Regions from separate parts of the Pseudomonas sp. SB113 genome, predicted to be linked through region 3. Evidence: predicted binding sites of a transcription regulator. Region 3 holds the regulator's gene; each other region holds the start of a gene.

Region 1 (4,166 bases), on a different contig from region 3:
GTTGAACATGCTGATCCGGGTGTAACGGGCGAAACGTTCGTTGATCATCTCCAGGGTCGGCATGCGTCCACGGACGATGCGATCCTGGCTGGTCAGGTCATAACTTTTGACGCTGCCGGGCTCGGCAGCCATTTCGGTCTGTACCAGACCGTCGTCGACGCCATGCAACAGCGCGTCGATTTCATCCTGGGACAGCAGGTCCTGCACGGCCATGTGGTGATCCTACTGCAATACGAAATTAGTGAAGAGCGCCTGCTCGATCACGACTTTGCCGAGCTCCTTCTGGGCCACTTCCTGCACGCTGGCAGTGACCTTCTGGCGCAGCATTTCCTGGCCCACCGGGGTGGCCAGGGCGTCGAAACTCTGCCCGGAGAACAGCATCACCAGGTTATTGCGGATCACTGGCATGTGCTCCTTGAGAGCCTCCAGGTCCGCCGCATTCCGCGCCAGCAAGGTGATGCTCACTTGCAGGTAGCGTTGGCGACCGTTCTGGTTGAAGTTGGCGACAAAGGCCGGAAGCATCGGCTCGAAGATTGCCGGTTGCTTGACGTTACCGGCAGTTTCGGCGACAGGTGCCGGCTTGCTGGCACTGCTGTGCATGATGTACCAGGTGCCGCCTACAGAGGCACCGATGGCCAGGAGCAGGCCCACGACAATCATCAGGATAAGCTTGAGCTTGCCTTTGCCTGCCGGTGCGGGTGCTTTTGCTGCGTCGTCACTCTTCGCCATGCCAATAATCCGTCACTATTCGGGGATTCATAGATCTACGGAAAGGCAAGAGCAAGTGTTATGCCAGAGTTGTCTGGCAAGCGCCGAGGAAGGAACACCACAAATCAAATGTGGGAGGGGGCTTGCCCCCGATAGCGGTGTATCAGTCAACTGCTGTATGAACTGACACCCCCTCCCACATTTTGTCCTATGCCGGACTCACGTCAGGCGTAGTAATCGACGGCGCTGGAGCCGATCACCGTCGAAGTCACGGGCGCCACTGCTTCAGCCACATCAATGTGGTTGCCGCTGTCGCCGTTATCTCCACCGCGCCCGCCGCTACCGCTCACACCACGGGTCTGGGTCTGGGTCTGGGCCTGCTGTTGCTGCTGCTCCTGGCCACGGGACTGGTCGGACACGTTCACATCCACCTGCCCCATGCCCTGCTGGGCGAACATCTCGCGCAAGCGACCGGACTGGCTTTCCAGGGCTTCGCGCACCACCGGGTGGGCGCTCATGAAGTTGACCTGGGCCTGCTGGTCGGCGGTCATGTTGACCTTGATGTCCAGGCGACCGAGTTCAGCCGGCTGCAACTGGATCTCCGCCGATTTGAGGTTGGCGCTGGAGAGGTACATCACGCGGTTGACGATCTCGTCGGTCCAGCCGCTCTGGTGCATGGCCAGCGGCGCATTCGTCACCGGCGGCAAGGCATTCGCGGTTTTCGGCGTGGCCGCCTGGGTCAATGCGGCCAGGCGATTGGCGAAGTCATCGACGCGGGTGTCGCTGCTGGCCTCTTTCAAGTCCTTGAGGCCGCCTTCGATCAAGCCGCTGAAGGCCTTGTCGCCGCCCTGGCCAGTGCTGTCCTTGGTGGCTTGCTGGTCGACCATGGTCGCCAGGCCGGCGGCAAAGTTCTGTGCGGCGGTTGGCTGGTCCTGGGTAGTCGTCGGTGCGGTTTTGGCCGGCGCCTGGCTGCTGGCCGACACATGCCCGCCCTGCTCCATCGCCAGGCGTACGGCCGGCATGGCGTCCAGGGGATCGGCCTCGGGATCGAAGGCCGGCTTGGCTTCCTCGGTCGCGGCGATTGGCGCGGTAACCACCGGCGCCGCCTTGTCATCCTTGGCAGCGGCAACGGGTGCCGGGGTTTCCACCGGCACCGGCACCACCACCGGGGTGACCGTGGCAATCAATGCCGGATCGACCACCGGGTCCACCGGAGGCTGCTGCGCCAGGGCCGGATCGACGGGTGCCTCGTCATCCTTGCTGGCAGTGTCGTCGGACGCTGCCGGTGGCTTGGCAGGCAAGGTATTGCCGCTATCGGCAACCGCTGGCGTGCTGGCGGCAGGTTTGTCGTTGCCCGCCGCAGGCTTGGCGCTGGCATCGGCAGGCTTGTCCCGCGTGGGCTTGGCCGAGTTGTCATCGGCCTTGACCGTGGGCTTGGAACCTTGGCTGGCGAACACTTGAGCGAAGCCAGGGCCCTTGTCCCGTGGGTCCGCAGCCACTGCCGGAGGATTGACGGCAGGCGCTTGAGGCTTGGCCGCAGGGGCAGCCTGAAGAAGCGAATTCGGGGCGACTGGCATAGGTAAAGGTCTCCACTGCATGGGGATCGGGGATGCAGTATCAGGAGGTAGAGCAAGAGTCGGGCCAGGTTGATCATTCCCCACGCGCTGCGCGGGAACGATCATCAAATCTGAAACCGCTGCCGCTCCGATTCATACATCGGTTTCACCAACGCAAACTCGTGATCAATCTGATCGACCAACGCCCCCAGGTCTGCCGCCGCCTCAACCGACTCAGCCTCCAACCGCTGGCACAACTGCGCCAATCGCACCGCGCCAAGGTTGCCGCTGCTGCCCTTGAAACTATGCGCAATCCGGCCCAGCGCCTTGGCATCGTCCCGCGCCTGGCGCAAGGCTTCGATGCGCTTCTGGGAATCGTCGAGGAAGGTCGCGAGCAACTTGGGGTACTCGCCTTCCATGACTTCCTGCAAACCCGATAACACCGCCGGGTCCAGATGAATATCAACCACTTGCTCGCTCCTTGATCAAGAATCGGCGGATTATGCCAGAGCCCCCCAGCAAAACTCTACGCACACACTGCGCCCGCCATCGGACCAGCGCACCTCGCTGCTCAATTGGCGCACCAGGTTCAGGCCTCGGCCGGACAGCCGGTCGATGTCCTGCGGCCGGGCCAGCACTTGCTCCACGTCGAACCCTGGCCCGCTGTCTTCAAGGCGCAGGGTCATCTTGCCGCCCGCCTCGGTGGGCACCACCTGTACATGCACGCGCACATAACCACTGCTCAACTGGGCCAGGCGGTCATTGCGCTGACGGTAATACTCGGCAAAACCCTGGGCATCGCGCTTGAGCCGCGAGTCCAGGCCCAGCACACCATGTTCCAACGCATTGGAGTACAACTCGGCCATTACGCTGTAGAGCGCCCCGCTCTGCTCGCGCAGCCCCTGGATCTCCAGCAGCAGTTGCAACAGGTAGGGCAAGGGGTTGTAACGCTTGAGGGTTTCGGCACGAAATTCGAAACTCACCGACCAATCCAGCGGGCACGACTGGCCGCTGTCAGCATACAACGGCCCGGTCGCCCGCAGCGGCTGCCCGGGACCCAGCGTGATCTCCACCATGCTCACGTCATCGCGCGCCACGCCGCAAAAGGCCGCCAGGGCCTGCTCGATGTCGTCGAACAGGCGGTCGGGCTCACGGTTGGCGGCAAACACCTGCTGCAAGCGCTCGGCGCCAAACAGTTGGTCATTGGCGTCGGCGGTATCCAGCACCCCATCGGACAACAGGAACACCCGGTCACCCAGGGCCATCGGCCAGACTTCGGTGCAATCATCAAAGGCTGGCGCCGCCAGCACCCCCAACGGCAAATGCCGCGACTGCAACGGCGTGCGCTTGCCGCTGGCGACTTCATGCACATAGCCTTCGGGCATGCCGCCGTTCCACACCTCCACCACCCGCCGCTGCGTGCTCAGGCACAACAAGGTGGCGCAGCAGAACATGTCCACCGGCAGGATGCGTTTGAGCTTGGCATTCATCTCCCGCAGGATCTGCGCCAGGCCATAGCCCTTGGCGGTCATGCCGTAGAACACTTCAGCCAGGGGCATGGCGCCCACCGCTGCCGGCAGGCCATGGCCGGTGAAATCGCCGAGCAGTACGTGCATGTCACCCGACGGCGTGTACGCCGCCAGCAGCAGGTCGCCGTTGAACAGCGCATAGGGCGATTGCAGGTAGCGGATATTCGGCGCCGCGTTGATGCAGCCGGAGTGGGCGACTTTATCGAACACCGCCTTGGCCACCCGTTGCTCACGCAGCAGGTAGTCATGGTGCCTGGCGATCTGGTCACGCTGCTGCAACACCGTGGCTTGCAGGCGGCGCAGGCGATCCATGGCGTTGATCTTGGCCGCCAGGATCAGCTGGTTGTAGGGTTTGGGCAGGAAGTCATCGCCG
Region 2 (4,166 bases), on a different contig from region 3:
GCGTTCGGCGATGCTATTGAGCAGCGGTTCAAGAGAGGGTGGTGCGGCGGATGCGCAGGCGCTGACGAAGAGTAGGGTGAATGCAATTCTATATTTCAACGCAGATCTCCTTGTGGGAGGGGGTTGTAGATCGGTATATGCGTGATCTTCGGGCAAAAAAAGACCTCCCGAAGGAGGCCTTTTTAATCACGCTGCGTCAAGCAGCGCTACCGGATCAGCAGCTGTAGTACAGCTCGTATTCCAGTGGGTGTACGAAGGTGCGTACTTTGATTTCTTCTTCGCTTTTCAGCTCGATGTAGGCATCGATGAAGTCGTCGCTGAATACGCCGCCTTTGGTCAGGAACGCACGGCCCTTGTCCAGCTCTTCCAGGGCTTCTTTCAGGCTGCCGCACACCTGTGGGATCTCTTTGGCCTCTTCAGGCGGCAGGTCGTACAAGTTTTTGTCGGCGGCGTCGCCAGGGTGGATCTTGTTCTGGATACCGTCCAGGCCGGCCATGACCAGTGCAGCGAAGGCCAGGTATGGGTTGGCTGCCGGGTCCGGGAAGCGAGCTTCGATACGGCGAGCGCGTGGGCTGGACACGTAAGGAATACGGATCGAGGCGGAACGGTTGCGAGCCGAGTAGGCCAGCATTACCGGAGCTTCGAAGCCTGGGACCAGACGCTTGTAGGAGTTGGTCGACGGGTTGGTGAAGCCGTTCAGGGCCTTACCGTGCTTGATGATGCCGCCGATGAAGTACAGGGCGGTATCGGACAGGCCGGCATAACCTTCGCCAGCGAAGGTGTTCTTGCCATCTTTGGCGATGGACAGGTGAACGTGCATACCCGAACCGTTATCGCCGTACAGCGGCTTAGGCATGAAGGTAGCGGTACGGCCGTAGGCATCAGCCACGTTGTGTACGCAGTACTTCAGGGTCTGGACTTCGTCAGCCTTGGCAACCAGGGTGTTGAATTTCACACCGATTTCGTTCTGGCCGGCAGTCGCCACTTCATGGTGGTGAACTTCGATGACCAGGCCCATTTCTTCCATGGCGTTGCACATGGAGGTACGGATTTCGTGGTCGTGGTCGAACGGCGGAACTGGGAAGTAGCCGCCTTTGATGCCTGGACGGTGGCCTTTGTTGCCGCCTTCCACGTCCTGGTCGGACATCCACGAACCTTGTTCGGAGAAGATCTTGAACATGGAGCCGGAGATGTCGGACTTGAACTTGACCGAATCGAAGATGAAGAATTCTGGTTCCGGGCCTACGAATACGGTGTCACCGATACCGGTCGACTTCAGGTATTCCTCGGCACGCTTGGCGATCGCACGTGGGTCGCGGTCGTAGCCTTGCATGGTCGAAGGCTCGATCACGTCGCAGACGATGATCAGGGTTGGGTCTTCGGTGAACGGGTCGAGGACGGCAGTGCTGTCGTCCGGCATCAGGATCATGTCGGAGGCTTCGATGCCTTTCCAGCCAGCGATGGAGGAACCGTCGAACATTTTGCCTTCTTCGAAGAAAGCATCATCCAGCGCGTCGCGAGCCGGCATGGTCACGTGGTGCTGAGTGCCTTTGGTGTCCGTGAAGCGCAGATCAATCCATTTAACGTCATGATCTTTGATGAGTTGAACCGACTTCGACATAGTGTCCTCCGGGTGGCTTCGGGCTGGGGTAGTGGAGTTAGCCCTTAGAATGTGGGTGATGCCGGCGCGGATAGTCCGCCATGGCAACCTGCCTCACAAGAGAGCAAATTGCATGCCAGTGCGCCAACATGGGTTTTTTGCTCCAAAAACGCCCTATAAAAGGAACATTGCGACAAAAGCCCAAAATCAGTGCACTGCAATGTGGCGAAATGAGTTGTAAATGCACCTCTTTAGTGCGCGTCAAGTGTTGTGCATATTAACTGGTTAAACCTTGAGCGATTTCCGCTATAATCCGCGCCCCCCTTTTTCGGCAGGCCCTGCGCGCGCTGTTTCCATGAAATTAATCGTTAAAGTCTTCCCCGAGATCACCATCAAGAGCCGACCGGTACGGATGCGTTTCATCCGTCAGTTGGCCAAGAACATCCGTGCCGTGCTCCGCGATCTGGACCCGGCTGTGGTGGTGAATGGTGTGTGGGACAACCTCGAGCTGGAAACCCGCCTGACCGACGCCAAAGCCTTGAAGGACATGACCGAGCGCCTGAGCTGCATGCCGGGTATCGCGCATTTCCTGCAGGTGGATGAGTACCCGCTGGGCGACTTCGACGACATCACCGAAAAATGCAAACGGCACTTCGGCGACAGCCTTGAAGGCAAGATTTTTTCGGTGCGCTGCAAGCGTGCCGGCAAGCACCCGTTCAGCTCCATGGACGTCGAGAAATACGTTGGCAGCAAGCTGCGTCGCGAGTGCGGCGCCGCCGGAATTTCCCTCAAGGCGCCGCAAATTGAAGTGCGCATGGAAATTCGCGACCAACGGTTGTTTGTGATTCACAGCCAGCACGACAGCATCGGTGGCTACCCGCTGGGCGCCCTGGAACAGACCCTGGTCCTCATGTCCGGCGGTTTCGATTCCACGGTGGCGGCCTACCAGATCATGCGCCGCGGCCTGATGAGCCACTTCTGCTTCTTTAACCTGGGCGGGCGTGCACACGAATTGGGCGTGATGGAAGTTGCGCACTTTATCTGGAAGAAGTACGGCAGCTCCCAGCGCGTGTTATTTGTGAGCGTACCGTTCGAGGAAGTGCTGGGCGAAATTCTCGGTAAAGTCGATAACAGTCATATGGGCGTAGTATTGAAGCGTATGATGTTGCGCGCTGCGTCCCAAATCGCCGATCAGTTGCAGATCGACGCGCTGGTGACCGGCGAAGCGATTTCCCAGGTTTCCAGCCAGACGCTGCCGAACCTGTCACTGATCGACTGCGTGACTGAAAAGCTGGTACTGCGCCCGCTGATCGCCAGCCACAAGCAGGACATCATCGACTTGGCAGAAGAAATCGGCACCGCCGACTTTGCCAGGCACATGCCTGAATACTGCGGGGTCATTTCGGTGAACCCCAAGACCCACGCCAAGCGCAACCGCGTGGAGTACGAAGAACAACAGTTTGACATGGCGGTTCTGGAGCGTGCGCTCCAGAACGCCAAGCTGGTCCCGATCGATCGTGTTATCGACGAGTTGGGCCAGGATGTGCAGATCGAAGAAGTTGGCGAAGCCCTGGCCGGACAAATCGTCATCGACATCCGTCACCCGGATGCCGCTGAAGATGAGCCGCTGGAAGTCGCCGGCATCGACGTACAAACGCTGCCGTTCTATGCATTGAACGCGCGTTTCAAGGAACTGGATAACAGCCGTCAGTACCTGCTGTATTGCGACAAAGGCGTGATGAGTCGCCTGCATGCCCACCATTTGCTCAGTGAGGGGCATGCCAATGTGCGCGTTTATCGACCGAGCTAAGAGCCCGGGGCTGTTTGCCTGTGGCCTGCGTCACCGGCCCCCCGACTCTGCCGTCAAGCTGTAACGGCAAGGCCTGACTCTACTGTTAATCGCTGCCACGACCTGTCAGCACACCGAATCCTCTGATCGAGATACACAAGTGATCGAAAATCTACGTAACATCGCCATCATTGCTCACGTTGACCATGGTAAAACCACCCTGGTAGACAAACTCCTGCGTCAATCCGGCACCCTGGAGCGCAACGAGCTCAACGACGAGCGCGTGATGGACTCCAACGACCAGGAAAAAGAGCGCGGTATTACCATCCTGGCAAAAAACACCGCTATCAACTGGAACGGCTACCACATCAACATCGTGGACACCCCGGGCCACGCCGACTTCGGCGGCGAAGTAGAACGCGTAATGTCGATGGTTGACTCCGTTCTGCTGCTGGTTGACGCTCAAGACGGCCCTATGCCGCAAACCCGTTTCGTGACCAAGAAGGCTTTCGAAGCCGGCCTGCGTCCGATCGTGTGCATCAACAAGGTTGACCGTCCAGGCGCACGTCCGGACTGGGTTCTGGACCAGATCTTCGACCTGTTCGACAACCTGGGCGCCACCGAAGAGCAACTTGATTTCCAAGTGATCTACGCATCGGCCCTGAACGGTATTGCCGGTCTGGAACACACCGCCATGGCGGAAGACATGACCCCGCTGTACCAGGCGATCGTTGACCACGTTCCACCACCGAAGGTTGACCGTGACGGTCCGTTCCA
Region 3 (4,166 bases):
CCATCCAGTATCACGCCCAACAGAATCGCATCGTGCTGATCGACCAGGCCAAGGTGCTCAGCCCCGATGGCAACTCCACGGAAGGCGAAAAGATCACCTATGACACCGTGAAGCAGATCGCCAACGCCGGTCGCGCCAATGGCAGCAAAGTCACTGCGCCACGCCCACGTATCGACATGGTTATCCAGCCGAAGAAGAAGGCCGAGTAATGGCAACCCTGAAAGCCCAGCATCTGGCCAAGGCCTATAAAAGCCGTCAGGTCGTGCGCGACGTCAGCCTGTCGATCGACAGCGGCCAGATCGTCGGCTTGCTTGGCCCCAACGGCGCCGGCAAGACCACATGCTTCTACATGATCGTCGGCCTGGTCCAGGCGGACCAAGGTCGCGTCCTGATCGACGACCTGGATGTGAGCCACCAGCCAATGCACGGCCGCGCCCGTGCTGGTATCGGCTATCTTCCGCAAGAAGCGTCGATCTTCCGCAAGCTGTCGGTATCCGACAACATCATGGCCATCCTTGAAACCCGCAAGGAACTCGACCGTGACGGCCGCCGCAAAGAATTGGAAAGCCTGCTTCAGGAATTCCACATCAACCACATTCGCGACAACCTTGGCATGAGCCTGTCCGGTGGCGAGCGACGCCGCGTGGAAATCGCCCGCGCCCTGGCCACTGCCCCCAAGTTCATCCTGCTGGACGAACCGTTTGCCGGCGTCGACCCCATCTCGGTCGGCGACATCAAGCAGATCATCCATCACCTCAAGGCAAAGGGCATCGGTGTGCTGATCACCGACCATAACGTGCGTGAGACCCTCGACATCTGCGAAACCGCCTATATCGTCAACGATGGTCAGCTGATTGCCGAAGGCGACTCTGCCACCATCCTGGCCAACGAGCTGGTCAAGGAAGTGTACCTGGGTCACGAGTTCCGCCTGTAAAGCCGCCTGCAAAAACAAGGCGGTGGCAGGTCGCTTGCCTGATGCGCGGGAGTCAATGAAAACCTCCGGATTTTTATTGTTACCGCGCTCTAGGCAAAGCCCCCGATATCAGGCATATAATTTGCTTATGTTTGGCGCTCACGCGCCCTGTCGTGGATGGCGCATTGCGCCGGCGAATAAGGTGTTAAGCCCCTGCCATGAAACCATCGCTAGTCCTGAGAATGGGCCAGCAGCTGACGATGACACCGCAGCTGCAACAGGCCATCCGCCTGCTCCAATTGTCGACCCTGGACCTGCAACAGGAAATCCAGGAGGCCCTGGAGTCCAATCCGATGCTCGAACGCCAGGAAGAAGGCGACGACTTCGATAATGCAGACCCGCTGGCTGACAACATCGAGCAAAAACCCAATTCCGACGTACAGGAACCCTCCTACCAGGAAACCGCTCCCACGGTGGATAACCTTGAGGAAGGCGATTGGAACGAACGTATTCCCAACGAACTTCCGGTGGACACCGCCTGGGAAGACGTCTACCAGACCAGCGCCAGCAGCCTGCCCAGCAATGATGATGACGAGTGGGACTTCACCACCCGCACTTCCGCCGGCGAGAGCTTGCAGAGCCATCTGTTGTGGCAACTGAACCTCGCGCCGATGTCGGACACCGATCGCCTGATCGCCGTGACCCTGATCGACTGCATCAATAACCAGGGTTATCTGGACGAGACGCTCGAAGAGATTCTCGAGGCCTTCGACCCGGAGCTGGACATCGAGCTGGACGAAATCGAAGCCGTCCTGCACCGTATCCAACAGTTCGAGCCCGCCGGCATCGGTGCCCGCAGCCTGAGCGAATGCCTGCTGCTGCAACTGCGTCAGCTGCCTGCCAAGACTCCATGGCTCGCCGAGGCCCAGCGCCTGGTCACCGACTACATCGACCTGCTGGGCAGCCGCGACTACAGCCAGTTGATGCGGCGCATGAAGCTCAAGGAAGACGACCTGCGTCAGGTCATTGAGCTGGTGCAAAGCCTCAACCCGCGTCCAGGCTCACAGATCGAGTCCAGCGAAGCCGAATACGTCGTTCCCGACGTGATCGTGCGCAAGGACAACGAGCGCTGGCTGGTAGAACTGAACCAGGAATCAGTGCCGCGCCTGCGGGTCAACCCGCAGTACGCCGGTTTTGTTCGCCGCGCCGACACCAGTGCCGACAACACCTTCATGCGCAACCAGTTGCAGGAAGCGCGCTGGTTCATCAAGAGCTTGCAGAGCCGCAACGAAACCCTGATGAAAGTTGCCACCCAGATCGTCGAGCACCAGCGCGGCTTCCTGGAATATGGCGACGAGGCGATGAAGCCACTGGTTCTGCACGACATCGCAGAAGCCGTGGGCATGCACGAGTCGACGATTTCCCGGGTGACCACACAAAAATTCATGCATACCCCACGGGGTATTTATGAGTTGAAATACTTTTTCTCCAGTCATGTCAGCACCTCGGAAGGCGGTGAATGCTCGTCCACGGCGATCCGCGCGATCATCAAAAAACTGGTTGCTGCGGAAAATCAGAAAAAGCCGTTGAGTGACAGCAAGATCGCTGGTTTACTGGAAGCACAAGGCATTCAGGTCGCCCGTCGAACCGTCGCCAAGTACCGCGAATCCCTTGGGATCGCGCCTTCCAGCGAGCGTAAGCGTTTGATGTGACGGGCGGGCCACAGCGTTCCAGTGGCGGGTATTCCTACCCGCCGCTTTATGCACTGGCAACGAAGGAGAAGCTGTATGCAAGTCAACATCAGTGGACACCATATAGAAGTCACCCCTCCACTACGCGACTACGTCGAGCAGAAGCTGAGGAAGCTTGAGGGCCATTTCGACAAGATCACCAACGTGCAGGTCATCATGAAGGTCGACAAGCTTCAGCAGAAAATCGAAGCGACACTTCAGATACCCGGCGGCGAAGTGGTCGCCAATGCCGAACATGAAGACATGTATGCATCAATCGACTTGCTCACAGACAAGCTTGACCGCCAACTCAAAAAGCATAAGGAAAAGAATCTGAGCCTGCTTCAGGGCACAGGTCGTTAACTCTCCCCCCATGATCCGACTTGAAACCATCCTGACCCCCGGCCGTTCCCTCGTGAACGTGCCGGGCGGCAGCAAGAAGAAAGCCCTCGAACAAATTGCCAACCTGATCAGCAGCCAAGTGCCTGAACTGGAGATGCAAGATGTCTTCGAGGCTCTGATTGCCCGTGAAAAACTCGGCTCCACCGGTTTTGGCAACGGCATCGCCATTCCTCACTGCCGCCTCAAAGGCTGCGAGACACCTGTCAGCGCCCTGCTGCACCTGGACGCGCCTATCGATTTCGACGCCATCGACGGTGCCCCGGTCGACCTGCTGTTCGTTCTGCTGGTTCCACAGGCCGCCACCGATGCGCACCTGGAACTGCTTCGGCAGATCGCTAGCATGCTCGACCGCAAGGAAGTACGTGACAAACTGCGCAGCGCCAGCAGTAACGAAGCGCTGTATCAAGTTGTTCTGGATGAACAAAACGGGCAGTAATCATGCGCTTGATCATCGTCAGCGGCCGCTCCGGCTCAGGTAAAAGTACCGCCCTCAACGTTCTTGAGGACAACGGTTTCTATTGCATCGACAACTTGCCGGCCGGTCTCCTCCCGGAATTGGCGGAGCGCGCGCTGATCCATACCGAATTGGCGCAGCCTCTGGTTGCCGTCTCGATTGACGCCCGCAACTTGCCGAGCCACCTCACGCGTTTTCCGGAATTGCTAGAAGAGGTGCGCGCCAAGCACATTCATTGCGATGTGCTGTATCTGGACGCCGACGAAGAAACCCTGCTCAAGCGTTTCTCCGAGACACGTCGACGCCACCCTCTCAGCAGCCCACACCGTTCTCTGGCCGAAGCCATCGAGGACGAAACCAAGCTGCTGGGGCCGATCATTGACCTCGCCGACCTCAAGATCAACACCACCAGCCTCAACCTGTACCAGCTGCGCGATGCCATCAAGCTACGCCTGCTGAACCAGCCGGAGCCTGGCACGGCATTTCTGGTCGAGTCGTTTGGCTTCAAGCGCGGCATGCCGGTGGATGCCGACCTGGTGTTCGATGTGCGCTGCCTGCCTAATCCTTATTGGAAGCCGGAGCTGCGCGACCAATCGGGGCTGGATCAGCCTGTAGCCGATTACCTGGCCGCGCAACCGGATGTGGAGGAGATGTTCCAGGACATTTC

The links. The regulator sigma-54, encoded in region 3, starts transcription at its own class of promoters, with help from an activator protein. The targets are predictions, from matches to a motif close to ANTGGCATNNANNTTGCTNT.
Region 1: a site for sigma-54 is predicted at 2,335-2,354, ahead of AB1462_RS11765 (flagellar hook-length control protein FliK). Genes of this name have one in related genera too.
Region 2: a site for sigma-54 is predicted at 1,722-1,741, ahead of glnA (glutamate--ammonia ligase). Genes of this name have one in related genera too.

Annotation. Positions count from the first base shown of each region.
Region 1 is NZ_JBFMHW010000007.1:152,280-156,445, reverse strand. Features, by position in the region: gene fliM (flagellar motor switch protein FliM) at 1-213, opposite strand, end outside; gene fliL (flagellar basal body-associated protein FliL) at 223-729, opposite strand; gene AB1462_RS11765 (flagellar hook-length control protein FliK) at 933-2,285, opposite strand; gene AB1462_RS11760 (Hpt domain-containing protein) at 2,390-2,734, opposite strand; gene AB1462_RS11755 (SpoIIE family protein phosphatase) at 2,765-4,166, opposite strand, start outside.
Region 2 is NZ_JBFMHW010000002.1:40,384-44,549, forward strand. Features, by position in the region: gene AB1462_RS03030 (chorismate mutase) at 1-99, opposite strand, end outside; gene glnA (glutamate--ammonia ligase) at 215-1,621, opposite strand; gene thiI (tRNA uracil 4-sulfurtransferase ThiI) at 1,956-3,410, shown strand; gene typA (translational GTPase TypA) at 3,550-4,166, shown strand, end outside.
Region 3 is NZ_JBFMHW010000001.1:534,823-538,988, forward strand. Features, by position in the region: gene lptA (lipopolysaccharide transport periplasmic protein LptA) at 1-209, shown strand, start outside; gene lptB (LPS export ABC transporter ATP-binding protein) at 209-934, shown strand; gene AB1462_RS02510 (RNA polymerase factor sigma-54) at 1,132-2,625, shown strand; gene raiA (ribosome-associated translation inhibitor RaiA) at 2,701-3,006, shown strand; gene ptsN (PTS IIA-like nitrogen regulatory protein PtsN) at 3,017-3,481, shown strand; gene rapZ (RNase adapter RapZ) at 3,484-4,166, shown strand, end outside.